Linked DNA regions of Simiduia agarivorans SA1 = DSM 21679. Each later gene encodes a partner of the first gene's protein in a complex. Links are inferred from orthologs where the notes say so. Each region holds a gene or a part of one and is shown on either strand. Other genes may lie near its edges.

Region 1 (7,218 bases):
GGGTTTTTGCGGCTACGGCGTTGGCCTGGATGACGCTGTCGGAGCCGGCGGGCGGCTGGACTCAATGGCTCGGGCTTGAAACTGCAAATTATGCTGCGGTGGCGCTTACCGCCGTGATTGTGCTGGCGTTGATCCCCGACGGGGATGGTGGCCGCTTGCTGGATTGGGAATCAGCGCGGGACATTCACTGGGGCGTTTTGCTGCTGTTTGCGGGCGGTATTGCTCTCGCGGCCGCGTTCACCGCGACGGGCTTGTCGGAAGCCATCGGCAATGTGCTGTCGGGTCTGGTTAACCTGCCGGTGTGGCTGCTGGTATTGGTGGTAGCGCTGTCGGTTACCTTCCTGACCGAAATAACCAGTAATACGGCGACCGCCACGTTGCTGATGCCGATACTGGCTGCCGCCGGTGTGGGCGCGGGCCTCGACCCTATGCTGCTGATGCTGCCTGCGGCACTGTCGGCCAGTTGTGCATTCATGCTGCCCGTGGCCACAGCACCCAACGCCATTGTGTTTGGCACTGGCGAACTCACGGTAGCGCGCATGGCGCGCGAGGGCTTTGCGATCAATCTACTGGGTGCCGGGATCATTACACTGGTAATCAGTGTAATGATCTGAGAACTTACTCCGACAGGTGCCTGAGGCTGTCGGCGTGCTGTTCCCAGTTCTGGCCATCAAACGGCTCAAGGGTTACGCGTGGCGGGCGGGTCTCCAGGCAGCGCAGATTGACGCTGAACCCGTCCGGGTTTGAGCGCGGCGTATAAAAAGGCTTTACACCACAACGGCTGCAGAACGTATGTTTGGCAACACCGGTATTAAACGTGTAAGTGGTAATGGCGTCCGCGCCCTGAATCAGTCGAAAGCGCGAAGTGGGCACAATAATGTGTTGAAAACCGAGCTTCTGGCACATGGAACAGTTGCATTCCTGTACCGTAATAGCATCGGGCAGCAGGCATTCGGCTTTCACTGCGCCGCAGTGACAGCTGCAGATATAAGATTTCTCAGTCGTCGACATAATAAAATCCAGCAGGAGAATAACTATGACTAAGCAGATTATCACAGGCATTGCCGGCCTGGTGTTTATCCTGACTGCCGCGATCAGCGTGCCAGCAGTGGCCGGTGCTACCGAAGTGCAGGCATTGCTGGCCGCACCGGAAAGAAGCGCGGAGGACCGGCAGCGGGATCAGAGGGACAAGGCTGCTGAGCTGGTTGCGTTCATGAATCTCAAGTCGGGAGATCAGGTGGTGGATGTTTTCGCCGGCGGCGGCTATTGGAGCGAATTGTTTGCCGCGGCCGTCGGGTCCACCGGTAAAGTGTTGGTCCACAATAACAAAGCCTACCGAAGCTTCGTCGGGCCCGATGTCCACAAACGCTTTCACGACAAACCCCTGTCGCAGGTGGGGCTGCATGACCGGGAAGTGGATGATCTGGATCTGACGCCGGCCAGTCAGGATGTCATCTTCATGGGATTGTCATTTCACGATCTCTATTTCGCCGATGCCGCGCAAGGTTGGCCAGCGATTGACGATCAGGCCTTCATACAGCAGTTAGCCGATGCCCTGGTCACACAAGGGCGGTTGATTATTGTCGATCACGAGGCCAAATCCGGCACCGGTGTGAGCGCGGCCCAGACCTTACACCGCATCGAGCGTAAAGCCGTCATCGAACGTGTCACGCCCTTTGGTTTTAAGCTGGTGGCCCAATCGGCGTTGTTGGAAAACAAGACAGATCCACTCGATATCAGCGTATTTGACCAGCGGGTCAGAGGTAAAACCAGCCGGTTCATTCTGGTATTTGAGAAAATGAGCAAGATACAATCAAACTAAACTACCAAGCTGGTGCGACAGCGTTCAAACACTAGCGTTTAACCAGTAGTATTGCGGGCATTAACACTGGTGAATAAGAGTTCAGATTAATGCACGTAAGAATACTATGGGGCTTGCTGTTGTTGCCGGCTTTGCTGTCATGTACGGATGGGCGGGATCAACATGCAGGTGCCAGCGCGGAGGGGCAGGCATATGACGCGACTGACATACCGCTTAGTTCACGCTCCGAACCTGCTAGTTCCGGGTTGGCTGGTTCTGGCACCTCTGGCACCGAACCATCGCCTGAGGTCCGTGAACCAGCGTCTTCTTCCACTGAGATCGGACCTGGTGCGTCAGTAGCACCGGCCTCTGGAGCCGTCGAGCGAGAAATTCTCACCACGCACAAGCCACGTAATGCCATTGAAACGGCCAGGAACAGCACGGTGTTTATTGATTCTGGTTTTGGTACGGGCTCGGGTTTTTTCTTCGATCAGGCTTGCACAGTGGTCACCAACCGACATGTGGTTCAGCTGACCTACCAAGACATGAAGGAAATGAAATATCGCCACCAGCAAGTGACACGGTATCTGGAACACGGTGTGGCAACGAGAGAGCAGCGGCATGAATTGCAACGGGAAAAACAGCATCTTGACAAGGCAATTACAGCGTTCAAATCCAACGGTCTGGCAAAAGAAATCACTGTCTCCCTAGTAAACGGCAGAAGCTTAGCAGCCAAGGTGCAGGGAATCAGCGAAAATTATGATCTTGCCTATCTTTACCTCAAAGCAGATGGATGCCCTGCGATGGGGTTGAATCCCGATTCAGACTTACCCTTAGGCCATAAAGTTTTCACTATTGGCAACCCAGCAGGACTTAAATATACGGTCACTGCTGGGATTGTATCGGGCTATCAAACCCATGAGGCCGCGGAGTATGTGCAAACCGATGCAGCGATCAACCCGGGCAACAGTGGCGGGCCTTTGATTGATGAGCAGGGTCAATTGGTAGGAGTGAATACAATGATTCTCTCCGGTACAGAGGGAATTGGTTTTGCGATTCCCGTGGAATCCTTGCTTAAAGATTATTCAGATCTCAGCCCCAAAATGCAGAAACTGGTGAATTCGGCTGAGATTACTTTGTGGAATCCAGCTGCGAAGACCACAGCAGATTCTAACGATAGTGATGAAGCGTTGTTGCGCGATGCGCATAAAAACTGTCTGGTGGAATTTGATAGCGCGCAATGGGTCGCAGCCAAACAAGAGTGTGAGTATGCTGCGGGAAAAGACAATGCCCAGGCACAATTTTTATTGGCTGAATTGCTCATGGGCGAAGCTGATGCTACGGCCGAAAAGCGAGCGCTTTCGCTTTATCAGCGAGCGGCCTCTGCGGGCTATGCGGAGGCGATATATCGGGTGGCTCAAATGCGAGCATCGGGCGAGCGACTGTCCAGAAATGACGCTATGGCGCAGGATCTTATCGAGGAAGCCTGTGAAAAAGAATTCGCGGTGGCCTGTAACCGGTTAGCGATATACGCACTTCGTGCTCACGATTATGAAGCCGTGCATCTGCATCTGGATAAAGCCATTGAAACGGGCAGTGTGCTGGCCAGGTTGAATAAGGCTTACACGCTGGAAAACGGGCTCGGTGTAGAAGCCGATCCGGCCGCGTCCTTTGAGCTTGTTCGTGAGGCGGCTATGCTGGGAAGCAATTTGGCTCAATTCCGTATGTTCTGGCATTACTACAAAGGCGAGCAAGTTGAAAAAGACTATGCCAAGGCATTGGTGTGGCTCAAAGTATCGGAAACCGACAAGCAGGAAGATGAAGACTATATCGAAGGCTGGGATAGGGATATCCCGGCAAACACCCGGTTCTTTCTGGAGCGGCTGGTTAGTGGCGAACAAAAACTCACTGCCCATGCAGAGGCCAAGAGTCTTAAGCGCCAGATTGCCAAAGAAGCCGAAGCGTATCGGATGAAAACCTTGTATCAACGGTCCCACAACCAAGCGCAATAAGCACTGAGCTACATTACTGAAGAACCTGTGGGTAGAAAATCATTTTGGCTTGCAAGCAAATCCGCGTATTAAAAATTCGGGTTGAGGTTCTGGATTAAATGCTCAAACTCATGCGGGTATTGCTCGCGGTCAGGCTGCGTACCCCGGCCAGCTGCAATACAAGGTCGAGCAATTCGTCCCAGGGGTCGGCCGGGCGCATGCCCTTAACCGCCCGGTCGATACCGTTGCATTTACGCAACAAGACTTCCAGTTCGTTGGGCTTCAGGCGGCGCAGCGCGGCGCTGACGATGGACTTTTTGGAATCCCACACGCCGGCCTGTTTGCATGCCCAGTCGAAGTTGCTGCCACTGGCGGTGCCCGCAGCCACTTGCAATAACGACCGGATATCGCGCGTGAGTGCCCACAAAATAGCGAGGGGTTCCGTGCCTTCGCCTTTCAGGCCCTGCAGGTTGCGTACTGCTGCCTGAACATCGCCCAACAGGGCTTTGTCCACCAGCCCGAAAATATCGTAGCGGGCGGAATTGGCCACCACATTGGCCAGTAACTGTGAATCCACCCGGCCATCGGTTGCCAGTAGTTTCAGTTTTTCGATTTCCTGCGCCGCCGCCAGTAAATTGCCTTCGATGCGGGTTGCCAACATGTCGATGGCGCTTCTGTCCGCACTCAGGCCTGCCGCACTGAGCCGTTGGTCCAGCCATTGATGTAATTGGGCGCCATTGATCGGCCAGATCTGAATGAAAACCCCCGCCTGTTCCAGCGCGGAAAACCATTTGGCCTTTTGGGTGTTGCGATCAATTTTTGGCAGCACAATAAGCAGCAGGTTGTCGTCTGCCGGGCGTGCCGCATACTCCTGCAAGGCTTTTCCACCTTCAGTGCCGGGTTTGCCACCGGTGATGTGCAACTCGATAATTTTCTTTTCGGCAAACAACGACAGGCTTGCCGCACTGGCGTGCAGCTGACCCCAGTCGAAGCTTTTGTCGGCGTGATAGCGCTCGCGTTCGGTATAGCCCTGTTGGCGAGCGGATTGGCGCAAGGTGTCACAGGCTTCCTGCACCAAGAGCGGCTCGTCACCACTGATGATGTAGATGGGCGCCAGGCTTTTGCTGGCGGCCGCAGCCAATTGCTCAGCGCGCAGCTTGGCCATCGGGACTTTGTTCGATCATAAAACTCAGGCGGCGGATGATTTGCGAGGCAAGTTCGCGGGTCATTTCGGTTTGTACCAGAGTGCCCTCGCCGGTGGAGCTCAGCACGCTATTGGCATTGTAACTGACCGCGCGTGCGATTTCCGCCGTTGTGGGCTTGCCAATCAGGCGATTATCCGGATCCCGCAATTCAAACTGAATGGCTTTCAGGTATTCGTACTCGGCGACCACCGCATCCGCGCCCAGCGCGGCGGTGCGCCTTTCGTTAATTTCGCGACCGAGAGCAAGCGTATAAAAACCCGAATTGCCTTCGGGGCGCGTATTGATACCGTTGGCGGCCAGCTGCGCGTGCAGTTCATCTTCCAGGGCACCGGAGGCGCCCTGAATTTTGAGTGCGGTGAAGTTGTCGGGCACATCAATTGCGCCTTTCAGGTGCCAGCCGCAGGCAGCGAGTAACAGGGATATGGCAACAACTGTATACCGCAGTAGCCTCATGGTTTTATTTCCTTGATTACTTCACCGCAAAGGTCACCAGTTTGCCCGGGACCACTTTGCACATTTTTATTTCAACGCCGTCCAGGAACTTCTGCACATTGTCGTTGGATTTGGCCAGCGCAATAATGGTGTCGTTGTCGGCGTCGGCGGCGACGGTAATTTTGGCGCGCACCTTGCCGTTGATCTGTACCACCAGTTCCAATTCACTTTTCACTAACGCCGCTTCATCCAGTTGCGGCCAGCCGGCATCCAACAAATTGTCACCGCGCCCCAGGCCTGCCCACAAGGTATGGCAGATGTGCGGGACGATAGGCGCCAGCAGCTGTACGGCTGCCAGCAGGGCTTCGCGCTCCACCGCCAGGTCCTGGTCGTCTTTGCGTTCAAAGCGGGTGACGTCATTGAGCAATTCCATCACCGCGGCAATGGCGGTGTTGAACGTCTGGCGACGGCCGTAATCGTCGCTCACCTTGGCGATGGTTTCGTGGGTTTTGCGGCGCAGGTCTTTTTGCGGCCCGGTTAAACTGTCCACCTTCAGTTCGGGCGCTGTGCCGGCCTGCTGGTGGGCGTGAACCGCTTTCCAGAGTTTACGCAAGAACCGGTGTGCGCCTTCTACGCCCGCGTCATTCCATTCCAGTGATTGCTCGGGCGGTGCGGCAAACATGGTGAACAGGCGCACGGTATCGGCGCCGTACTGGTCGATTAACTCCTGCGGGTCAACGGTGTTGCCTTTGGACTTGGACATCTTGGTGCCGTCTTTCAGCACCATGCCCTGGCACAGTAAACGCTTGAATGGCTCATCGCCGCTCACCAGGCCTTCGTCGCGCATCAGCTTGTGGAAAAAGCGCGCGTACAACAGGTGCAGGATGGCGTGCTCAATGCCGCCCACGTATTGATCCACCGGCAGCCAGTAGTCGGCGGCGGCTTTGTCGATCATGCCGCCATCGAAATTGGCGCAGGTATAACGGGCGTAATACCAGGATGACTCCATGAAGGTGTCGAACGTATCCGTTTCGTGTTCGGCCGCCTGACCATCGAATTCGGTTTTGCGCCACTGCTCGTCTTTTTTGATGGGCGAATGTACGCCATCCATGACCACCTCTTCAGGCAGCAAGACCGGCAGGCGCGATGCAGGCACCGGAATTTCCTTGCCGCCGTTGAGGTACAGCACGGGAATCGGGGCGCCCCAGTAGCGCTGGCGGGATACACCCCAGTCGCGCAAACGGAAATTGGTGGTGATACGGCCTTTGTTTTCCTGTTGCAGTTTGGCGGCAATGGCGTCGAAGGCGGCCTGGAATTCGAGGCCGTCAAATTCGCCGGAATTGATCAGTTTGCCTTTTTCAGTAATAGCGGCCTTGGTCAGATCGCCTTCGCCGTCGATTACCTGCTCGATGGCCAGACCGTATTTCTGGGCAAATTCAAAATCGCGCTGGTCGTGTGCCGGCACCGCCATCACCGCGCCCGAGCCGTAATCCATCAACACATAGTTGGCCACCCACACGGCCACCGGCTTACCGGTGAGCGGGTGCAGGGCTTTGATGCCGGTATCGAAACCCTTTTTGTCCATGGTGGCCATGTCGGCTTCGGACACCGACTGAATTTTGCATTCGGCGATAAAGGCGGCGAGTGCTGCGTTGTTTTCCGCCAGCTTTTTACTGATCGGGTGTTCGGCCGCCAGGCTCACATAAGTGACGCCCATTAAGGTGTCGGGGCGGGTGGTGTAGACATCAAATGCCGTGTGTTCGCCCACCGGGGCTTCCAGCTCGAAAGT
Region 2 (7,088 bases), 1.1 Mb from region 1 along the record:
GGCCAAGCTTGATTCACTGCCGGCCGACGCTATCGATACTGACTTATTGGCAGAGCCGGCGGAGAAAGCCCTGGCTGAGGCAATAGCTGCAAAACGCGCCAGCACCCAGCCCCTGTTTGATCAGAGTGAGTATAAGTTGGCACTCACCAACCTGGCAGACCTCCAGGCTCCTGTAGACGCCTTCTTTGACCAGGTGATGGTGATGGCTGACGACGACGCCCTGCGGAACAATCGCCTGGCGTTATTACAGCAACTTCGCGCTCTTTTTCTGGAAGTTGCCGACATTTCCCAGCTGGTTCCAGCCAAGGCCTGATGCATGGACGACAACCTCAAACTGGTGATACTCGACCGGGACGGCGTGATCAACGAAGACTCGGATGCATTCATCAAATCCGAATCAGAGTGGGTTCCCCTGCCCGGCGCCATTGATGCCATGGCGAGCTTGTCCAAGGCCGGCTTTACGCTGGTGGTTGCCACCAACCAATCGGGATTGGCGCGTGGTTTGTTCGATCTCGATGATCTCGAAGCCATGCACGCCAAAATGGCCCAATTGGTGGAAAGCCAGGGTGGGGCATTATCAGCGGTGTTTTATTGTCCCCACGGGCCGGACGACGGCTGCAACTGCCGCAAACCCAAGCCCGGGCTGATCGACGCCATCGAAGCGGAGTTTGATACCAGTGCTTCGGGTGTACCGCTGGTTGGCGATAGCTTGCGGGATCTTGAAGCAGGCATCAGTAAAGGCTGTGACCCCATTCTGGTGCTCACGGGCAAAGGCCGTAAAACCCAGGCCAGTATCGAACAGCAGGCACCTGATTGGGCGAACAAGCTGGTTGTCTGCGAAGATCTCGCCGCTGCAGCGCACCACATACAAACAGTTTACGGATAAGCACCTTGTTACTCACACTAAGGAATTTGTTGTTTTACACGGTCTACTGGCTGTCTCTGCCGGTATTCAGTTTTACCGGCTTGTTGCTATGGCCGGTTACCAGCTACCGCTGGCGGTCCGGCTTTGTGACCTTGTGGAATCGACTCGTTGTGTGGTGGTTGAAAATCACCTGCGGAGCGACCTATGAAATCCGCGGTCGGGAAAACCTTCCCAGCGGTCCGAGCGTGGTGTTGTCCAACCACCAGTCAGCCTGGGAAACCCTGGCATTGCAGTACTTGTTCAGCCCGGCTTCAACGGTACTGAAACGGGAGTTGTTAAACATCCCGGTATTCGGTTGGGGATTGAGGGCCATGGAACCCATCGCGATTGATCGCAGCAACCCCAGAGAAGCCTTAAAAGCGGTGAAGGAGCAAGGGCAGGCCCGCCTCGCCAGCGGTAATCATGTGTTGATCTTCCCTGAGGGCACACGCAAAGCACCCGGTGAGTTGGGCAGCTTTGCCCGCTCCGGCGCCGATATTGCCTGCGCGGCCGGCGTGCCCATCGTACCGGTTGCACACAACGCCGGCACCGTTTGGCCCACCCGTCAGTGGAAAAAGCGCCCAGGGCATGTGGTATTGAGTATTGGTCCAAGCCTTCAGACCGAGGGAAACAACAGCAAACAGGTCACAGAACAAGCCCGTCAGTGGATCGAACAAGAACTGCATCGCATTGCCGGTTAAGCATTGTAGGTAATAAAAAAGGCGGTCTTTAGACCGCCTTTTTTATTACCGGATGTTTTTACACATCCAGATTTTCCACGCTCAGGGCGTTGGTCTCAATGAAATCACGCCGGGGTTCTACCTGATCCCCCATCAAACAGGTAAAGATCTGGTCAGCAGCCACCGCATCTTCGATGGTAACCCGCAGCATGCGACGGCTTTCCGGATCCATGGTGGTTTCCCACAATTGACCAGGGTTCATTTCACCCAGGCCTTTGTAGCGCTGAATGTTGTATCCACGACGGGATTCGCCCATCAGCCATTCCAGGGCTGCCTTGAAGCTTTGGGTGGCAAAGGTACGTTCGCCACGCTTGATGAAACCGGTAGGCTCCAGCAATCCATTGAGCTTGTCACCCAGAGCAACCATAGCAGCGTACTCGCGCCCACCCAGAAAATCCTGACCAAGGGTGTAGTCAGTTGGCACACCATGGGCGATCACTTCGATACAGGGTTCATAAATATGGCGTTCGCCGTTTTCCAGTGCTTTGACCTGGAAACGGTGCGTGCCGGTAGCCACATTCGCGAGTCGGGCATTGAGCTGGTCACACCAGGCGGCTACCGAGCCTTCATCCGTTAATGTCGCCGTATCAATGCCTTGCAGGTATACCAGCGATTCGAGTACTTCTGCCGGGTATACCCGCGACAGGCGATCAATCATGCGCATGACGCGACGGTATTCTTCCACCAGAGCACCCAGCGCTTCGCCTGAAATACCAGGCGCTTCGGCATTTACATGCAAAGAGGCATTTTCAAGGGCCGCTTGCGTGAGATAGGCGGTAAGTGCTTCATCGTCCTTCAGGTACTGTTCCTGCTTGCCCTTGCTGATCTTATACAGCGGCGGTTGGGCAATGAAAATGTGCCCACGTTCCACCAGCTCACGCATTTGACGGAAGAAAAAGGTCAATAACAGGGTCCGGATATGGGAACCATCCACGTCCGCATCCGTCATGATAATAATGGAATGGTAACGCAGCTTTTCCGGGTTAAATTCTTCCTTGCCAATGCCACAGCCAAGCGCCGTGATCAGGGTGCCCACCTCTGCAGACGAGAGCATTTTGTCGAACCGGGCCTTTTCAACGTTCAGGATTTTACCTTTCAAAGGCAAAATAGCCTGCGTGCGGCGGTCCCTGCCCTGCTTGGCGGATCCACCGGCGGAATCACCCTCCACCAGGTAGATTTCAGATAATGCCGGGTCTTTTTCCTGACAATCTGCCAGCTTACCGGGCAAACCGGCAATATCCAGCGCACCTTTACGGCGGGTCATTTCACGGGCTTTACGGGCCGCCTCACGGGCACGGGCCGCTTCGATCATCTTGGTCACCACGGCTTTGGCATCACCGGGGTTTTCTAACAAGTAGTCCGTAAATGCCTGGCCCATCTCCTGCTCCACGGCGGTTTTCACCTCAGAGGAAACCAATTTGTCTTTGGTTTGTGAGGAGAACTTCGGATCCGGTACCTTGACTGAAATGATCGCGGTTAAACCTTCGCGGGCGTCGTCACCGGTGGTGGCAACCTTGGCATTTTTGCCCAGACCTTCCTTCTCGATATAGGTATTCAGGCCGCGCGTCAGTGCAGCGCGGAAGCCTGCCAGGTGAGTACCGCCATCCCGCTGAGGGATATTATTGGTATAGCAATAAATATTCTCCTGGAAGCTGTCGTTCCACTGGAGTGCCACCTCAACGCCTATACCATCTTCGCGCTGGGTATTGAAATGCATGGTTTTATTAATAGACGTCTTATTGACGTTCAGGTATTCCACAAAAGCATGCAGACCGCCCGCATACTCGTAGACCTCTTCCTTACCGGTGCGCTCGTCTTTCAGTACGATACGCACGCCTGAATTCAGGAAAGACAGTTCACGCAGACGTTTGGCCAGGTAATCGTAATGGAATTCTATGTTGGTGAAGGTGTTCGCCGATGGCTTGAAGTAAACCTGCGTACCGGTAGTCGCCGCGTCGCCAACCACCGTCAATGGGCCCTGTGGCACGCCATGATGGTAGATCTGCTCATGGATCTTTCCACCACGGCGAATGGTCAGTTTCAGCTCTTCGGACAAGGCATTTACTACCGAAACACCCACACCGTGAAGTCCGCCAGACACCTTATAGGTGTTGTCATCGAACTTGCCGCCAGCATGCAACACGGTCATGATCACTTCCGCTGCTGAAACGCCTTCCTCGTGCATTTCAGTAGGGATACCACGGCCATTATCGGATACAGAAATGGATTCGTTAGGGTGAATGACGACGCGGATTTCGGAGCAGTAGCCTGCCAGCGCTTCATCAATGGAGTTATCCACCACCTCGAACACCATATGGTGCAAGCCGGTGCCATCGTCCGTGTCGCCGATATACATGCCAGGACGCTTACGAACGGCATCCAGGCCTTTCAGGACCTTAATACTGGACGAATCATAGTTCTTCTGTTCGGACATTCAGGTCACTCCAAATCAACCATTATTTTGTTCTAATTTGCTTATCACACCTTGTTCCACGTGGAACAAGTCGAAGGAAACGCCCAAGGCCTGCCAGGCGCCCGTCAATTGCCCAGGGTCTATGCCGGTCACAAATATCTGGGCATCCAACGCTAACAGCCACTGCGCAAGCAGTTGCCTATGTTCTTCATCTAGTTCCGCTGGCAGATCATCCAACAGGTATACACAGGTTCTGTGTGTCGTCTGCTGAAATACCTGGCCAGCGCTGATTTTTAGTGCACAGGCCAGTATTTTTTGCTGACCACGAGAAAGAAACTCTTCTGCAGGCGCCCTGTTCAAGCGTATTCTCAAATCCGCCCGGTGTGGTCCAAGAAGGGTGTAGCCGGATGCTCGATCCCTGTCTAACCCTTCTTGCAGCACATCAACCAGATTCTGGTCGGCAGGCCAACCACGGTGGTATTCAAGGGTCAGATCAGCCAATGCCGGGACCGTGCCCTTAAGCGCGTTAAAAGCATCTTTAAATCGCGTGAAAGCCTGCTGCCGACACTGATCCAACAGCCCGGCTTCCTTTGCCAGCAGCGAGTCCCAGACAGCCAATGCAGAAGCCTCTATTCTACCAGAACGCAGCAGACTATTGCGCTGTTTCAGCGCCCTGCGGACCTGCTGCCAGGCCGGGAAGAACTGTTGTTCCACGTGGAACACCAACCAATCCAAGAACTGACGCCGCTCGCCCGGCCCGCCGGTGATTAACTCAAAGGTGTCTGCATAAATACTTTGCACGGGCAATACTTTCGCCAACTCTGCCGCCGACCCGACAGCTTCACCATTGAGCCTGAACTGGTCCTGTGACCGTCGATTACGTTCTACACCGAGCTTATCTGCCCTCCCCTGGGCTTTGATCACCCCGAAAACGACCACAGACGGCTGATCGGTCTGAATGAGTGGCTTCAGTTTATGAGAACGAAAGGATCGACCACGCCCCAACAAGGATATGGCTTCGAGAACACTGGTTTTACCCGCGCCGTTCTCACCAAAAAAGAGGTTAATCCGAGGGTGAAACTGCAGTTTAGCCGCGGTGATATTGCGGAAATGCTGGATATGAAGAGTATCGATAGACATAAAAAAGGCGACCTGAACGGTCGCCCTATCGCTGTTGATTACAGGCGCATTGGCATTACAACGTAGGCCGAATCACCATTTTCCGGCGCCTCTAGCAAGGCGCTGCTGTTGGAATCGGCAAGCGTTATTTTGACGTTTTCTGTATTCAACACATTAGTGACATCCAACAGGTAACTGACATTGAATCCGATTTCCATGGACTCACCGGTATAATCAACGGTTACAGTTTCTTCTGCCTCTTCCTGCTCTGGATTGTTGGCTACGATGGTTAACTGGCCAGCTTCTAACTGCAATCGAACACCACGGTATTTTTCATTGGATAAGATGGCCGTGCGCCCAAACGCCTGCTTCAACTCTTCCCGAACGCCGATGATCACCCGTGAACCACCCTTGGGAAGGACGCGTTCATAGTCGGGGAACTTGCCGTCCACCAGCTTGCTGGTAAAGGTGAAATCCGTGGTTACGGCTCGCACATGATTAGCACCTAGCACCACCTCTGCTGTTTGGTCACCATCACTCAACAGACGTGCAAGCTCAATCACGCCCTTTCTGGGGAGAATCGCCTGAACTTTTTCCGCACTTTGAATCTCCATGGTGCGCGTGCACATGGCCAAACGATGGCCATCCGTCGCAACCACACGCAATTGACCGGACGTAACCTCCCAAAGCATACCGTTCAGATAATAGCGAACGTCTTGCTGCGCCATCGCAAAGGACGTGCTATCAATTAAACGTTTGATATCTTTTTGCGGGCAGGTGAACGACAGATCACTGGGCCCATCTTCTACATTGGGGAAATCATTGGCCGGCAAGGTAGACAGCGTAAAACGGCTACGGCCGCTCTTAACCATCAGCTTTTGGTTGTCTTCTTTGAATTCAATATCAGCGCCATCGGGCAATGAGCGACAGATGTCGAGTAACTTACGCGCAGGCACGGTAATCTCACCAGAATCACCCGGGTGTTCCAGCTGAATCCGCCCCACAATTTCCACTTCGAGATCAGTACCGGTGAGTGACAGTTTTTCGCCATCCAACACGATCAATACGTTAGACAAGACCGGCAACGTCTGACGCCGCTCGACCACACCGGCGACCAATTGCAACGGTTTTAACAACGCATCCCGCGATACTGTAAATTTCATAACCACTCTCTTATAGGAAATCTAATAGGTCAGTTTGGGCTTATTATATCCAGATTACTCTGCGGTTGTTGCAGGCGTTCCGGGCTTTTTAGCTGGTGAGCAGCCGTTGCAAATTTTTTGTATCCTCGCGGATATCAGCGCTTTCCTCTTGCAGCTCTTTGATCTTACGGCACGCGTGCAACACCGTGGTATGGTCGCGACCGCCAAAGGCTTCACCGATTTCCGGCAGACTGTGGTTGGTCAGCTCTTTGGCCAGGCTCATCGCTACCTGGCGAGGACGTGCAACAGACCGACTGCGCCGCTTGGAATGCAAATCGCTGACTTTTATTTTGTAATATTCCGCCACTACCCGCTGGATATTATCGATCGATACCTGTTTATCCTGCAGCGCCAACAGATCTTTGAGTGACTCCCTCACCAACTCCACGTCTATCGGTCTGCCGGTAAAACTGGCATTGGCGACAACCCGTTTTAACGCGCCTTCGAGCTCTCGCACATTGGAACGTATCCGTTGGGCAATAAAAAACGCGGCATCATGAGGTAATGTCAGATTTTGCTGAGTCGCCTTTTTCATCAGGATGGCCACCCGGGTTTCGAGCTCCGGCGGCTCTACAGCCACCGTTAATCCCCAACCGAAGCGCGATTTTAATCGCTCTTCTAGCCCTTCAATCTCCCTGGGATAACGGTCACAGGTCAGAATGATTTGCTGCCCACCCTCTAATAACGCATTAAAGGTGTGGAAAAACTCT
Region 3 (7,197 bases), 3.0 Mb from region 1 along the record:
CGCTCTGGATCGGTTTGAAACGGAAGCGCAGGCGTTTTTTGAGCGTGTCAGGCAATGTTATCTGTCGCGGGCACAGGCGGAACCTCATCGCTTTCGGGTGGTGGATGCAGGTCAGTCGCTCGAGCAGGTTCAGGCCGAGCTGGCTGCTGTGCTCGATCAATTACTGGCCCGTTGAATCACCGTGCCCGGTTCAGAATTCAGCAGGGCATTCAATCGCTATTGCTGCACCGGTAATTGGGTGGGTAAACGCCACGCGCTCGGCATGCAGCAGCAAGCGTCTCGATAACTGTCTGATTTCTGAAGGTGCATAAAACTCGTCCCCCAGAATCGGATGCCCTAACCACTGCAGGTGTACGCGTAATTGATGCGAACGGCCGGTAATGGGTGTCAGTGCAAGCCGGGAGCAGGGCACATGGGGATTGATATCAATCCTTTGGTAACGGGTAGTGGCCGGTTTCCCTTGCGCGTGATCCACCTTCTGCAGCGGACGGTTGGGCCAATCGCATATCAGCGGTTGATTGATTTCTCCGGTTTCCTGTGCAACCAGGCCTGCCACCACCGCGACATAGCGTTTTTCGATGTTGCGGGTTTCGAACAGCCGGCTCATTGCCCGATGGGCGACTGTATTGCGCGCCAGTAAAATAACGCCCGAGGTCGCGTAATCGAGCCGGTGAATTGTGAGTGAATCCGGGTATACAGCGCTCACTCTGGCAACCAGACAATCCTGCTTGTCTGGCCCCTTGCCCGGAACGCTCAGCATATTGGCGGGTTTGTTCACTGCGATGATGTGTTCGTCCAGAAATAAGGGTTCTGGCTGCCAGGGATGTGGAAACTGGGTGTGGTGCATGGTTTACCTCGCGAGCCGCGAGTATGGCAAAATACCCCCTTGATGAACAGACAAGCAGATACCAATGGCGCTGGAAGACTACCCCGTTGATTTGAGTCCGTTGCCCTGGCAAGCCGCCGAATGGGAGCATCTGCACAGCGCGTTGCAAGCGGACCGGCTGCACCATGCGCTCCTCCTCGCCGGAGGGGCGGGAGTGGGCAAGTCCCAGCTGGCCATGGTGCTGGCGCACCGGCTCATATGTCAGACTCAGGCTGCCTTCAGCGCTTGCGGTAAATGTAAATCCTGCCTGTTGCTGAAAGCCCATACCCACCCGGATCTGTTATTGGTCGAGCCTGAATCCCCGGGCAAAGCCATCCGTATTGATCCGGTCCGGCAGGTTAATCACTTTTTAAGTCAAACTGCCCAGCAGGGTGGTCGCAAGGTGGTAGTCATCCAGCCCGCCGAAGCGATGAATACCGCATCGGCTAACGCGTTGCTCAAAAATCTGGAAGAACCGGCTGGCAACGCCCACATTATTCTGGTCAGCCATCAACCCAGTGCACTGCTCTCCACCATAAAAAGTCGCTGCCGGATGTTGCTGCTGCCTGAGCCGGCGGAAGATAAGGTCTTACCCTGGCTTGAGCCTCAATGCACGGGTAGGGCAGATGCCCAAGCGCTGTTGCGCTTGGCAGGCGGAGCCCCTCTTAAGGCGCGGGATCTGTTAGATGATGACCGGCTGGAGCAACATGCCGCATTAATGGCGCTGATGCGGTCGTTGACAGCGGGGGAGGTAACTGCGCTGGACGTAGCGGGTCAATGGCTCGGTATGGACCATCAGCAAATGCTGCAGTGGCTGCAATACTGGCTAAGCGCCCTGTTGCGTAAATTACAGCTGGGCATTGGCGACGCCGATATTCCCGGTGAACGGCTTGGGGCCGCGGCGGTACCTCATATCCATCGCTACTATGACAAACTGGCGCGTGCGCGGAGGGCATTGACCAGTGGCGCCAATCCCAACGCGCAGCTATTGCTGGAGGAGCTGGCGCTGGATTGGCAGGCACTGTGTCGTGCCGGGCTGCGCTAGACAGTTGACGGCAATTACCACTAGACTTGCACTATTGACCCAATAAGGACAGTCACATGGCAGCAATTGGCGGCGCCCGTAACGGAATCCTGAACCTGAACATCCGGGACAAGGCGGTGTTGTATGCGAGCTACATGCCCTTTGTGAAGAATGGCGGCCTGTTTATCCCCACAACACGCGCGTACAAGCTTGGCGACGAAGTGTTCATGTTGCTGAGTTTGCTGGATGAAGGTGAAAAAATTCCGGTGGCCGGTAAAGTCGTGTGGGTCACGCCTAAAGGTGCGCAGGGGACAAGGGCGTCTGGCATTGGTGTCCAGTTCAACGATCAGGACAACATGGCCGTCAGCAAAATCGAGACCTACTTGGCGGGTTCTCTGACCTCGGACAGACCAACCCATACCATGTAAAATGCTTTGTTCGCGCGCCAAAGGCCAGCATGCTGGCCTTTTTTGTGTGCGCGAGAAAGATCACCCCAAAAATACCGAGAGGATGTTCCTGTGTTAGTGGACTCTCATTGCCACCTCGATCGCCTGAAGCTGGGCGACCGGAGTTTGGCCCAGGCTATTGAAGCGGCAGCAGAGCGCGGTGTTTCGCATTTGTTGTGTATTGCCATCTCCAGCCAGAACGTGGAGGCCGTATTGTCGATTGCCGGGCAATACCCTCAAGTATCGGCGTCTGTGGGGGCACACCCGTTGGATGTGGAGGAGGGTGCAATCACCCGCGAGCAATTGTTGGCGCTGACGCGCAGGCCCCATGTGGTGGCGGTTGGAGAAACCGGTCTCGATTATTATTACACCGAAGACACCAAAGCGATACAGCGCGAAAGCTTTGCCATGCACCTGGACGTAGCCGGGCAAGCCGGTTTGCCCGTTGTGGTGCATACGCGCGATGCACGTAAAGATACTTTGGATCTGATCGAACAATACGGACGTCACGACAGTGCCGGCGTATTGCATTGCTTTACCGAGGATGTTGCTATGGCCCGGTCCGCGATGGATATGGGCTATTACATTTCATTGTCGGGCATTGTGACCTTCCGCAATGCCGATGCATTACGGGAGGTGGCAGAGTACGTCCCGATGGACCGGTTACTGGTGGAAACCGATTCGCCTTATCTGGCGCCGGTGCCATTTCGAGGCAAGCCCAATGAGCCGCAATATGTTCGCGAAGTCGCGGAGTTTCTTGCCGATTTGAAACGCCTGAGTTTTGAGGCCTTCGCTCAAAAGACCACAGAAAATTTTTACCGATTATTCAACCGCGCCGAGCGCACGGTATAGGGAGACATAATGCGTCAGCAACTGAGCACCATGCTTGATCTTCAGGACAGCATGAACACCAAAGTAAACGAACAATGGCGAACACAGGGATTTGCGTGGTATCGGGCAATTTGGGTGGAATGCGCTGAGTTGTTGGATCATTTCGGCTGGAAGTGGTGGAAAAAGCAGGCGCCAGATCTGGCGCAGGTGCAACTGGAATTGATAGACATCTGGCACTTTGGCCTTAGTCAGCTACTGGTTGACGAAAAATCGCGCGAGGCACTGCTGGAAGATCTGGTGCAGGGGCTGGCGGGGTTGGGCAGCGCCCAAGGCAGCGAAGAGCAATTCAGATTGGCTGTAGAAGCCTTTGCGGGCGCCACGCTTAACACCCGCAAGTTCAGCGTCGAGGGGTTTGCGGCCCTGATGAACGCCAGCGGACTGGATTTTGAAAGCTTGTATACCGGCTATGTGGGAAAAAACGTGCTTAACTTCTTCCGGCAGGATCATGGCTACAAGGATGGCAGTTATAAAAAGCTTTGGTCTGGCAGAGAGGATAATGAGCATCTGGTTGAAGCGGTCGCCGGGTTGGACGCTAATGCGCCGGATTTTGCCGATGCGTTATACAAAGCACTGGCGGCGCGCTACCAGCAGGCCTGAGTAACCATCAGTCATATACATGGGAAGAATAAAGGGTATTCTTTTTGTAAATAGGGGTATTCAGCCAGTTTAAGGTGAATTTTCCCCCCAAGCGCCTATAATGTGCGCCGCTTATTAGGCACAAGAACCAACGATACGGAGATACATCGTGAAAGCACCTGTACGAGTTACCGTGACCGGCGCCGCTGGTCAGATCAGCTACTCCCTCCTGTTCCGCATTGCAGCCGGCGAAATGCTCGGCAAAGATCAGCCCGTGATCCTGCAGATGCTGGAAATCACCCCGGCCCTGGAAGCACTGAAGGGTGTGGCGATGGAGTTGGACGATTGTGCTTTCCCATTGCTGGCGGGCATGGTGTGCACTGATGACGCCAATGTGGCTTTTAAAGATACTGATTACGCACTGTTGGTCGGTGCCCGTCCACGTGGCCCAGGTATGGAGCGCAAGGACCTGCTGGAAGCCAACGCGGCGATTTTTTCCGTCCAAGGCAAGGCGATTAACGACCATGCCAACAAAAACATCAAGGTTCTGGTGGTGGGTAACCCCGCCAATACCAATGCACTGATTGCTCAGCGCAATGCCCCTGACATCGACCCGCGTCAGTTTACCGCGATGACACGTTTGGATCACAACCGTGCCCAGACGCAAATTGCCCAAAAAACCGGTAAAACCATCAACGATGTGAAAAAACTCACTATCTGGGGTAACCACTCGTCTACCCAGTATCCGGATCTGCATCAGGCCACCGTTGATGGCGCTGACGCCATGGGTCTGATTGAGCAGAGCTGGTACGAAAACGAATTTATTCCTGTGGTACAACAGCGTGGCGCTGCCATCATCAAAGCACGTGGCGCCTCTTCCGCCGCCTCTGCCGCCAACGCCGCTATTTTCCATATGCGCGATTGGGCCCTGGGCACCACTGAAGGTGATTGGGTGAGCATGGGTGTTTACAGCGATGGTTCTTATGGCATTGAAAAAGGCCTGATCTACTCTTTCCCCTGCGTCTGCAAAAACGGCGATTGGGAAATAGTTCAGGGCGTTTCGATCAACGAGTTCTCCAAGGCCAAGATGCTGGCAACCGAAAAAGAGTTGCAGGAAGAGCGTGACGCTGTGAAAGCGCTGCTGCCTTGATAGGCACCCGCTGATGGTTTAAAAGGGCGCGTTATCGCGCCTTTTTTATGTCTGCTACAATTTTCAGCTTCAGTCACAAGGAGTTTCCATGTCATACCCGAAAATTGGCAATCTGGCGCCGGCATTCAGCCTGAAAAACCACAAGGGCGAGAAAGTCAGCCTGAAGGATTTCCGAGGCAAGAAAGTGGTGTTGTTCTTTTATCCCAAAGCGTTGACACCAGGCTGTACCACACAGGCTTGTGGAATGCGGGATAGCCAGCAAATGTTGGCAGATGCTAATACCGTTGTGTTGGGGCTAAGCCCTGACCCGGTAGAAAAGCTGCAGAAGTTTGTAGATAAGCACCAGCTGAATTTTGACTTGTTGTCCGATGAAGATCATAAGATTGCCGACAAGTATGGTGTTTGGGGTATGAAAAAATTCATGGGACGGGAATTTATGGGGTTGATCCGCACCAGTTTTGTGGTGGATGAAGCAGGCAAGCTCAGCCATATTGTGGACAAGTTCAAAACCTCGAACCATCACGACGTTATCGCGGAGCTGTTGGCAGAGTAATCCTCTGTATCTCGAAGGGCTGATGTGTAAGAACGTTCGCCTTTTGCGTCTCTGGATTTCCGAATGGGATAAGCCCGCCTTGGCGGGCTTTTTTGTGCCATAAAGAACAACAACTGGCATTTCTTATAACTAACGATTATATTAAGTTGTAAATTGCACACCAGTGTCGATTGGGCGTTAAAACCCGTGCAAATGAAATTATTGTCGCTTATTGCCACCTGCTGGCGCTCTGGGAACTGGCGATAAATAGCTATAAGAAATAAGTTAGACGGCCACAATAGAGGACATTAATGTCCCTAAACGTCTTGGGGTGATTGGGGGAAAAGGTCATTTCTTCTGCGGAATCGATACAGGCATTAACGGCGGCGCCCTGGCAGCGCATGTCGCTATATTCGTTCAGCGACAGGCTGCGATTATTATTGCGTCTTGCCTATGAGCCATCGGGTGGGCTCAATGCACAGATTTGGTCGTATCTGGGGGCTGCCTGTGCCATGTTTGAGGCCGACCAGGCCATTCTTTACCAGCAAGCATTGGGCGGGTGCCAGTACTTCAGTCACATTGCGGGTGCCCGGCGAGAAGCGCTTCAAGTAGGCGAGGGCGCTCTGGATGCAGAGTTACACGCACTCATGTGCCTGAAGAACCCGAAGATGCTTGTACTTTTGCCTGATATTACCGGCAACCTGCCGGGTTTAGCATATACTCCTGAAAGTGCAGCTGATCTACAGGCACTGGTGGCGCCATTACCGGCGACCAGTGCCGTATTGATGTTGATTCGCCGAAGGGCGGGTAGCGTCAAGGAAGCCCCGCTGCACGCGCAAAATGACCGGGCAGGACAAACCGGTCAATTGACTGCACAAGATAGTGAAGTCTTGGCACTATTGGCAGAAGGAGTCGCCCGCATGGTTCAGTTAAATGCGTCACCAGACAAAATTCTCAGGGCTCAGGAAGGGTTTGCCGTAGCAGGTATCCGTTCATTGCCCGAGTACGTAGAGCTGGCGAGTTTACCCGCTGTATTTGGTGTGCCTGGTCGCGTGATGGATTCACTTTCACGCCGGGTCGGTCAGTCTTCTTTGTCGATCGATGATATCGCCAGCGAACTGAGTATGTCCAAGCGAACACTGCAGCGTCGGCTGCAGCAGGCAGAGATCAATTTTGCCATGTTGCGCGATCAGGTCAGATTTCACTACGCCATCGGTTATCTCGTTGATCAAAATTTGTCCGTTGATCAAATTTCAAACGCATTGGATTTTTCTGACCGGACCAGTTTTACCAATGCGTTCAAACGGTGGACCGGGCTTTCGCCGTCTACGTTCAGAAAGCTGTTCCGCGATTACACCTGATGGGGCAGGGCTAATTGCCTGCCTCTGCCAAACACTGTAGAGTTGCCGCCTTAAGTTCCTGATTATCTTGAGGTTACTACTCTCATGTCGTTCTTTATTCCCGAAGCCGTAGCGCAAACTCAGGCTGCTGCACCCGAGGCCAATCCTATCGTCACCCTGCTGATGTTCGGCGGCCTGTTCCTGTTTATGTACCTTTTTATTATCCGTCCACAGCGCAAGCGCCAGAAAGAGCACAATGAGCTGGTGAGTGCATTGAATAAAGGCGACGAGGTTGTCATGACCAGCGGCATGTTGGGCAAAATCACCAAAGTCGATGAAAACTACATCGTTCTGGAAACCGGCACAAACATCG
Region 4 (7,265 bases), 180 kb from region 1 along the record:
AACTTGCACGCCAGGCGGGTGAAATAAACCTCGCCCGAATCTTCATCTTCCAGCTTCTGCAAGCAGCATTTGCCACAACCATCGCACAGCGATTCCCACTGGTAACGACTCATGTCGGAAAGCTTTGTGGTGCGCCAGAAATCCCGTTGCCAGGCCATTACATCAACTTGGAGTTGTGTTTGTTAATGTCGGTCATGTAGTCGTCTTTGGGCGGCGGCAACTGCAGATAAAAGCCCTGACTGTCCAGCGCCGCTTTGACTTTTTCCACATCCACTCGCGCCAGCTTGCGGCCTTCGCGCAATAACAGCGTCATCACATGTTTGGGCTGGCCGAATCGGGCCGTGAGTGCTTCCGGCACGCGGCTGAGTCCGTCGGACTTCAACACGTAAAGGTACATATCGCCATCCTTGGGGCTGCGATAAATATCGCACAGGTATTTAATGGCGTCGGTCATGACATCTCCGGGTTTTGTTCACATAAGGCTTGCGCCAGCTGTTCCAGTTGCTGGCCGACTACCGGGTATCGCCATCCTTTGAGCCCATCGGGCAGTTCGGGCTGACCGGCAATCACGCTGCGGGTGAGTTGTTCAAGGTCTTTTTTGCGGGTAAGAATTTCCGGCGTCACCTGCGCGGTCTCCGATACTGCGACGGCACAGGCTTTGAATTGTTTGAGAATATCGCCTTGCGCCGGCGTCAACGGCTTGTCCAACCGCGCCGGTAAATCCTCTTTGCGCTGCTGGGCATCGGCCACGAAGCCCAATACCGTGTCGGCATAATGCTTGAGCGTGCGATTGCCCATCCCATCAATGGCGGACAGCTGCTTTACCGTGGTGGGTTTGCGTCGGGCCACTTCCCAGGCGGCGCCTTCTTTCATCAAACGGTTGCGCGGCACATCCAACTTGCGCGCTTCCTGTTCGCGCCAGATACACAAGGGCTTTAAAATCGCGAGCTGATCCGGGTAGAGTTTCCAGGCCAGTTTGACCTTGGTATAGGCATCATCAAACTGATCCGGCGCTTCGGCATTGGCCACGAGCTGCGCGCATTCTTCCTGCACCCAGCTGAGCCGATCCAGGGCTTTGAGCCTGATTAAAATTTTGCCGTACACCACCAGCAAATAGGCCACATCCAACGCCGCATAATGCATTTGCGATTGGCTCAGCGGGCGCTGCATCCAGTCGGAACGGGTCTCGCCTTTATCGAGCTCAATACCTAACTGGTCTTTCACCAGATTGGCATAACCCATGGAAAAACCGATGTTCGCGAACGCCGCGGCAACCTGGGTGTCGAACAATGGCTTGGGCACCACACCCAATAAAAACCGGAAGGTTTCCAGATCTTCCGAACAGGAGTGGATGACTTTTATGACCGAAGGATTCACCAGCAATTGCGCCAGCGCAGATAAGTCTTTAATGGCCAGCGGATCGATCAGGTAACAGCCTTTGCCATCGCCCACCTGAATCAGGCCGGCGTGAGGATAGTAGGTCTGGCTGCGCATGAATTCGGTGTCGATGGCGATGGCCGCCTGCTGCGACCAACGCGCACATAACTGCGCCAGCTCGGCTTCGGTATCGACCCAGATGGGGTCGGTGGCGATACGGCTCATCACACCCTCTGTCGGCTGGAGAAGGCGTGCGCCAGGGTGCCGCCGTCAATGTATTCAAGTTCACCGCCCAAAGGCACGCCGTGGGCAATGCGCGATACTGGAACGTCGAGTTTTTTCGCCCGCTCGCTGATGTAATGGGCCGTGGCTTCGCCTTCAATGGTGGGGTTGGTGGCGAGAATCACTTCTTCTATGCCGCCGGCGGCCAGCAAGCTATGCAGTTGGTCCAAACCCAGATCCTGCGGCCCGATGCCGTCGATGGGAGACAAGTGACCATGCAACACAAAATAGGTGCCCTGGTAGGTGCCGGCCTGCTCAATGGCCAGCACGTCGGCTGGCGTTTCCACCACACAAAGCAGCGCCTGATTGCGCCGTTTGTTGGCGCAGATGGAACACAGGGTTTGCTCGGTCAGGGTGCGGCAACGATCGCACTCACCCACGCCTTCCACGGCGGTGGCCAGTGCCGTGGCCAACCGGCTGGCGCCTTCCCGGTCGCGCTCGAGCAAATGCAACGCCATGCGCTGGGCCGATTTGGGGCCAACACCGGGCAGTGCACGCAAGGCACTCATCAATTCATCAATTAAAGGGCTGAACATTAATTAAACAGTCTCTGGATTCTGGTCGCTGGTTTCTGGTCACTCAGAAAGGCATCTTGAATCCCGGCGGCATCTGCATGCCGCCGGTCAGGCTTTGCATCATCTCGCGGTTTTTATCTTCCACTTTGCGCACTGCATCGTTGACGGCAGCCGCCAATAAATCTTCCAACATTTCTTTGTCTTCAGACATGAGCGAATCATCAATGCTCACGCGCTTGACGTCGTGGCGGCCATTCATAATCACCGACACCAGACCCGCGCCCGATTGACCGGTCACTTCTGCGTTAGCCGCTTCTTCCTGCATCTTCTGCATTTTTTCTTGCATCTGCTGCGCCTGTTTCATCAGGTCGCCCATGTTTCCGAACATGTTTACCTCAGCGTTAAAGGGGTTCTACCGTGGATTCGTCCAATGCGGCCTGAAAGGTGGCTTCCAGTTTCTGCAACAGCGAATCGGTTTTCAGACTTTCCAGGGCGCGCGCCTGTTTCTCCGCGCGCAGCCGGATAGCGGTGGCCGACGGCGTTTCCGTTTTCACCTCACCGGGCTCGATATTCACCTGCACGGGCTCGTTGAAATAGGCCGTGAGCACATCGGCCAGCCGCTGCTGGTGACTGGGGTCGTACAGGTTGGCGTTGGCGGCATCCAGGACAAAACTCAGCTGGTTGCCATTTACCGCCACCAATTCACTGTTCGCAGCGGTGCTTTGCAGCACCCCGGCCACTTTCAATTCCAGATACAGCCCCACCCAATCGCCCGGTTTGAGGGTGACCAGGTGGTAGGACCTGACCGGCGCGTGTGTCGCCGGTTGTGCAGGCGCTTTGCTTTGTACCGGTGCAGGTGCAGGTGCAGGTGCAGGTGCAGGTGCAGGTGCAGGTGCAGGTGCAGGTGCAGGTGCAGGTGCAGCAGGCTGCGCGGCCACAGGTGCGGGCGTCAAGGATTGGCTGTTTGCGCGAGACGGTTCGGCCAGACCAGGTTCGGCCCGGGCAGATTCGGCCCGGACAGGTTCAGCCTGAGCGGGCGACGACGGTTGCGGGGCTGCTACCGGTTCAGGTGTTTTTTTTTCCGCGGATGCGCTTGGCTGATGATCATCCTCATCGCCGTCCAGCCCGGGCGGTGCTTCGTCCCAGGGCGGGGTGTCATCCCGGGGCGGCAGACTCTCGGCCGGCGGGGGCGTTGCCGGTGCAGGCGCCCTCGCCGTCTCCACTCCGGCGGCGCCAGCGGCTGGCTGGGCAGCAGATTGGGTCTCAGGCGCGGGTTGTGGCGCGCTGACTGGCGGCGCTGCCTGCGGCGCACTGGCTGGCTGAACACTGGCCGGCTGCGCCAGCGCGGTCTTGGGCAAATCGACCACACCCTGGGGTTTGAACGCCAGCATGCGCAACAACACCATATCAAAACCGCTGCGCGGATCGGGTGCCAGCGGCAGATCGCGGCGGCCCAATAAGGCGGTCTGGTAATAGAGCTGGACATCTTCGGTGGGCATGGCCTGAGCCAGCGCCAACACCTGTTCGCGATCGCCAAAGGAGTTGTCGATGGCTTCGGGCATGGCCTGGGCGATGGCAATGCGGTGTAACACCGACAGCATTTCCGCCAACGCGCCCTGATAGTCGGGCGAGTGTTCGGCCAGCTGGTTGACGGCGCTCATCAGCGCCTGGGTGTCGGCTGCCGCCAACGCAGACAACAGGGCATACACCAGCTGCTGATCCAGGGTGCCGAGCATAGACCGCACCTCGGCCTCGGCCACCTTGCCATTGCCAAAGGCGATGGCCTGATCGGTGAGCGAGAGCGCATCGCGCATACTGCCATCGGCCGCGCGCCCCAACTGCCAGAGCGCGGCCTCTTCAAACGGCACCAGCTCTTTTTCGAGCACGTACGCCAGATGGCCCACGATGCGCTCGGGGTTCATGTTCTTGAGGTTGAACTGCAAGCAGCGCGACAACACCGTCACCGGCAGCTTTTGCGGATCGGTGGTGGCAAGCAGGAATTTCACGTGGGGTGGCGGCTCTTCCAGGGTCTTCAGCAGGGCATTGAAGCTGCTGGTGGAGAGCATGTGCACTTCGTCGATGAGGTAGACCTTGTAGCGGCCACGGGTGGGCGCGTACTGGACGTTTTCCAGCAGCTCGCGGGTGTCTTCCACCTTAGTGCGGCTGGCGGCATCCACTTCGATCAGGTCGACAAAACGGCCTTCGGCAATTTCATTACAGGCCGAGCACTGGCCGCACGGCTCTGAGCTGACGCCGGTTTCACAGTTAAGGCATTTGGCCAGAATACGGGCGATGGTGGTTTTGCCCACCCCGCGGGTGCCGGTGAACAGGTAGGCGTGGTGCAGCCGGTTGTGGTCCAGGGCGTTAATCAACGCCTGGAGCACATGCTCCTGCCCCACCATCTCGCGGAATATGCGCGGCCGCCATTTGCGGGCGAGTACCTGATAACTCATGAGTGTAAGTGCCTGATAATACGAACGTTGCAGTATATCTCAGCTCACTTTGAGAAACACGGGGTCCGGGAGGTGGCGTTCCGGACAGACAGGGCCCGCGGGCGGCAGACCACTCAAGCGTGTCCTTTAACACGCTAGAGGCCCGCCGTTGCGGCGTACACCTGAAAGCCAAACCAGATCGCGACCAGAATCTCAATCAATACGCCCGTGCGCTTACCCACGTTTACCTCCCCATATGTGCGCGCCAGAAAACGCCGCGCGGATGCCATTGCCATGATGGAGACCAGTATCGCAACCGCCACCCGCCGGGAAAATCGGCCGGATGGCGGCCCCCGTTTGGCCTAGGCCATTTACGACATGAGGCCAATGCAAGCCGGGCCGCCCGATCCCTACACTGGCGCCATCTGAAATTGAGTGGCAATGCGATGCAGAAGCTAGACCTGATTATTGTTGGTGCAGGCCCCGCCGGGCTGAGTGCCGCCGTGCAAGCTGCCAAGCGCGGCCTGCGCTGTTTGGTACTGGAGGCGGCAGACGCCATCGCCGGCACCATCCGCGGTTTCACCGGCGGCAAGTGGATCATGTCTGAACCCAGCCGGCTGACCAAACGCAGCCCCCTGCCGTTCGACGCCGCCCACCGGGAAACCCTGCTGTCGGAGTGGGAAGCGGTGGCCGCAGCGCACCAACTGCAACTGCATTGCAACGAGTCGCTGGTCAGCATTGACGGAGAAGCGCCCCAGTACGTGATTACCACCAGTAAAGGCGTGCACTACCAAACCCGGCACATCGTGCTGGCTTACGGCATTCAGGGGAACCCCACACCGCTGCCGGCGCCCGGCGCTAATCTGGTGGATGTGCAATACCGGGTTCCCTCGGCTGGCTGGCGCGATCAGCGCATTGCCATTGTGGGCGCCGGCGATTCTGCACTGGAAGACGCGCTGTTACTGGCCGAACACAACAACGTCCTGCTGCTGAACCGCAAGGATAATTTTGCCCGCGCCAAACCCGCCAACCGGCAGCGCTTTGAGGCCGCAGTGGCGGCAGGCCGGGTTCAGTACCTGGCCAACGCCCAATTGCTGGCGGTAGAACCCCGCGGCAAAACCACTCGTCTGCTGGTCTCTCATCAGGGCGAAAAACGCCGCCTGGTAACGGATCAACTGATGGCACGGATTGGCACCCAATCACCCCGGGTACAACTGGAACAGTGGGGCCTGCACTTTGACGACGCGCGCGCCCAATTCCCGGCGCTGGATGAACACAACCAAACCAACCGGGCCGGCATTTATGTGATCGGTGCGCTGGCGGGCGAACCACTGATCAAACCCGGCATCAATCAGGGTTTCAACGTGGTAGAACACATTGTGGGCCGCCCCGCCGAACCCTTGGTGTTTCAAGCCCTGAACCAACGGCTGACCCAGCTGGGCAGCCGGGAAAACGCATCCGCATTGGCCCAGTGGCTGGCGCAGCACCCGCTGTTCAAACAACTGAACCGCCGGCAATTGCTGACACTGATGGAAAAGATCGACGTGCGGCGGACCCTGAGTGGGCAAACGTTGCTGCACAAAGGGCATTTTTCCGAATCGCTCTGCATCCTCAAGCAAGGTCAGGCGCAGGTTGCGCTGACACAACCCGTGTATCTGGAAGCGGGCGATATCTTTGGCGAATTCAGTCTGCTGTCGCGTCAGCCGGTAAGCTGTGACGTGGTGGCCGACACCAACTGCGACGTGATCGCCATTCCGCGCAACGTGCTTGAACCTTTGTGGGCAAAGGACCCGCGCTTCTGGCGCCAGACTGCCCTGATGTATTTTCGCCGCTATCTCACCGCCCGCCTGCACTACCCCTTGCCGAGCCGGCTGACAAAATTGCTGTTGCTGTCGGCCAATACCGTCAGTCTTGCACGCGGCGAATCGTACCCGCTCAACGATCAGGTAGCATTTATTCTGAGCGGTCAGGTCTCGATGACTGCGGGCGAACACAAACGCACCCTCAACCCCGGACAAATGATCGGCCCTGAAAACCGCCAGCGGGTGCAGCCATTGCACGCTGAAAGTACGCGCACTGAATTGCTGACGCTGCCCTACGGGCCACTGAAAGATCTGCTCGCGCCAGACACTCATCTGGCCGACCTGCTGCATAACCGGGGCGCCAGTATCAGCAAGCCGCTGGTGCAATTTTTTGACGCCGAACAGGTGACCAATGCCAATAACCTGCTGGTCATCGACAAAGACAAGTGCGTGGGTTGCGACAATTGCGAGACTGCCTGTGCGGCCACCCACAACGGCGTATCGCGGGTCAATCGCGGCCAGGGTGGCGTCATCGCCAACGCCCATTTACCGGGCAGCTGCCGCCATTGCCAACAGGCCTATTGCATGCAGGATTGTCCCGCCGATGCCATTACCCGGGCGCCGGACGGCAGTGTACAGATCAGTGATCAATGTATTGGTTGTGGCAATTGCGCCCAGCTGTGCCCGTTTGACGCGATAACAATTGCGTCGCCCGACAGCCGCTCGTGGTTGGACAAGATGAACCCTTTCGCCGCAAGCACCAAGGCACCGGCCGTGGCGTTGAAATGCGACCTGTGCCGAACCCGATCAACCGGCCCGGCCTGCGTAGAGGCGTGCCCCACCGGCGCGGCCCAGCG

The links.
Region 2: the proteins of holA (region 1) and dnaN are in contact, whole or in part, in a cryo-EM structure (PDB 8GIZ), measured with the Escherichia coli proteins. The link is inferred for Simiduia agarivorans SA1 = DSM 21679 from one-to-one orthologs.
Region 3: the proteins of holA (region 1) and M5M_RS03590 are in contact, whole or in part, in a cryo-EM structure (PDB 8GIZ), measured with the Escherichia coli proteins. The link is inferred for Simiduia agarivorans SA1 = DSM 21679 from one-to-one orthologs.
Region 4: the proteins of holA (region 1) and dnaX are in contact, whole or in part, in a cryo-EM structure (PDB 8GIZ), measured with the Escherichia coli proteins. The link is inferred for Simiduia agarivorans SA1 = DSM 21679 from one-to-one orthologs.

What each region holds. Positions count from the first base shown.
Region 1 is NC_018868.3:3,799,567-3,806,784, forward strand. What follows is about bases 2,933-5,863. They hold holA (DNA polymerase III subunit delta), read right to left. Parts: upstream 4,958-5,863; coding sequence 3,908-4,957; downstream 2,933-3,907. Other genes in these bases: M5M_RS21010 (trypsin-like peptidase domain-containing protein), read left to right, coding at 2,933-3,813; M5M_RS16960 (LPS-assembly lipoprotein LptE), read right to left, coding at 4,938-5,450; leuS (leucine--tRNA ligase), read right to left, coding at 5,467-5,863. Also shown: M5M_RS16935 (SLC13 family permease), read left to right, coding at 1-614; M5M_RS16940 (GFA family protein), read right to left, coding at 619-1,011; M5M_RS16945 (class I SAM-dependent methyltransferase), read left to right, coding at 1,037-1,822; more of M5M_RS21010, read left to right, coding at 2,245-2,932; more of leuS, read right to left, coding at 5,864-7,218. UniProt on the Escherichia coli protein: Part of the beta sliding clamp loading complex, which hydrolyzes ATP to load the beta clamp onto primed DNA to form the DNA replication pre-initiation complex.
Region 2 is NC_018868.3:2,740,946-2,748,033, forward strand. What follows is about bases 4,288-7,088. They hold dnaN (DNA polymerase III subunit beta), read right to left. Parts: upstream 6,340-7,088; coding sequence 5,236-6,339; downstream 4,288-5,235. Other genes in these bases: recF (DNA replication/repair protein RecF), read right to left, coding at 4,288-5,197; dnaA (chromosomal replication initiator protein DnaA), read right to left, coding at 6,428-7,088. Outside these bases: glyS (glycine--tRNA ligase subunit beta), read left to right, coding at 1-313; gmhB (D-glycero-beta-D-manno-heptose 1,7-bisphosphate 7-phosphatase), read left to right, coding at 317-886; M5M_RS12190 (lysophospholipid acyltransferase family protein), read left to right, coding at 892-1,605; gyrB (DNA topoisomerase (ATP-hydrolyzing) subunit B), read right to left, coding at 1,664-4,078; more of recF, read right to left, coding at 4,094-4,287. UniProt on the Escherichia coli protein: Confers DNA tethering and processivity to DNA polymerases and other proteins. Acts as a clamp, forming a ring around DNA (a reaction catalyzed by the clamp-loading complex) which diffuses in an ATP-independent manner freely and bidirectionally along dsDNA.
Region 3 is NC_018868.3:788,939-796,135, reverse strand. Bases 1-2,910 are described here. They hold M5M_RS03590 (DNA polymerase III subunit delta'), read left to right. Parts: upstream 1-911; coding sequence 912-1,910; downstream 1,911-2,910. Other genes in these bases: M5M_RS03580 (TatD family hydrolase), read left to right, coding at 2,408-2,910; M5M_RS03585 (PilZ domain-containing protein), read left to right, coding at 1,967-2,317; M5M_RS03595 (RluA family pseudouridine synthase), read right to left, coding at 191-847; tmk (dTMP kinase), read left to right, coding at 1-175. Also shown: more of M5M_RS03580, read left to right, coding at 2,911-3,187; M5M_RS03575 (dUTP diphosphatase), read left to right, coding at 3,197-3,823; M5M_RS03570 (malate dehydrogenase), read left to right, coding at 3,972-4,952; bcp (thioredoxin-dependent thiol peroxidase), read left to right, coding at 5,041-5,505; M5M_RS20610 (helix-turn-helix domain-containing protein), read left to right, coding at 6,132-6,845; preprotein translocase subunit YajC, read left to right, coding at 6,930-7,197. UniProt on the Escherichia coli protein: Part of the beta sliding clamp loading complex, which hydrolyzes ATP to load the beta clamp onto primed DNA to form the DNA replication pre-initiation complex.
Region 4 is NC_018868.3:3,984,347-3,991,611, reverse strand. The notes cover bases 2,102-5,079. They hold dnaX (DNA polymerase III subunit gamma/tau), read right to left. Parts: upstream 4,628-5,079; coding sequence 2,576-4,627; downstream 2,102-2,575. Other genes in these bases: M5M_RS17800 (FAD-dependent oxidoreductase), read left to right, coding at 5,053-5,079; M5M_RS20420 (hypothetical protein), read right to left, coding at 4,762-4,902; M5M_RS17810 (YbaB/EbfC family nucleoid-associated protein), read right to left, coding at 2,239-2,562; recR (recombination mediator RecR), read right to left, coding at 2,102-2,195. Also shown: M5M_RS17830 (YcgN family cysteine cluster protein), read right to left, coding at 1-158; M5M_RS17825 (YcgL domain-containing protein), read right to left, coding at 158-454; rnd (ribonuclease D), read right to left, coding at 451-1,602; more of recR, read right to left, coding at 1,602-2,101; more of M5M_RS17800, read left to right, coding at 5,080-7,265. UniProt on the Escherichia coli protein: Part of the beta sliding clamp loading complex, which hydrolyzes ATP to load the beta clamp onto primed DNA to form the DNA replication pre-initiation complex.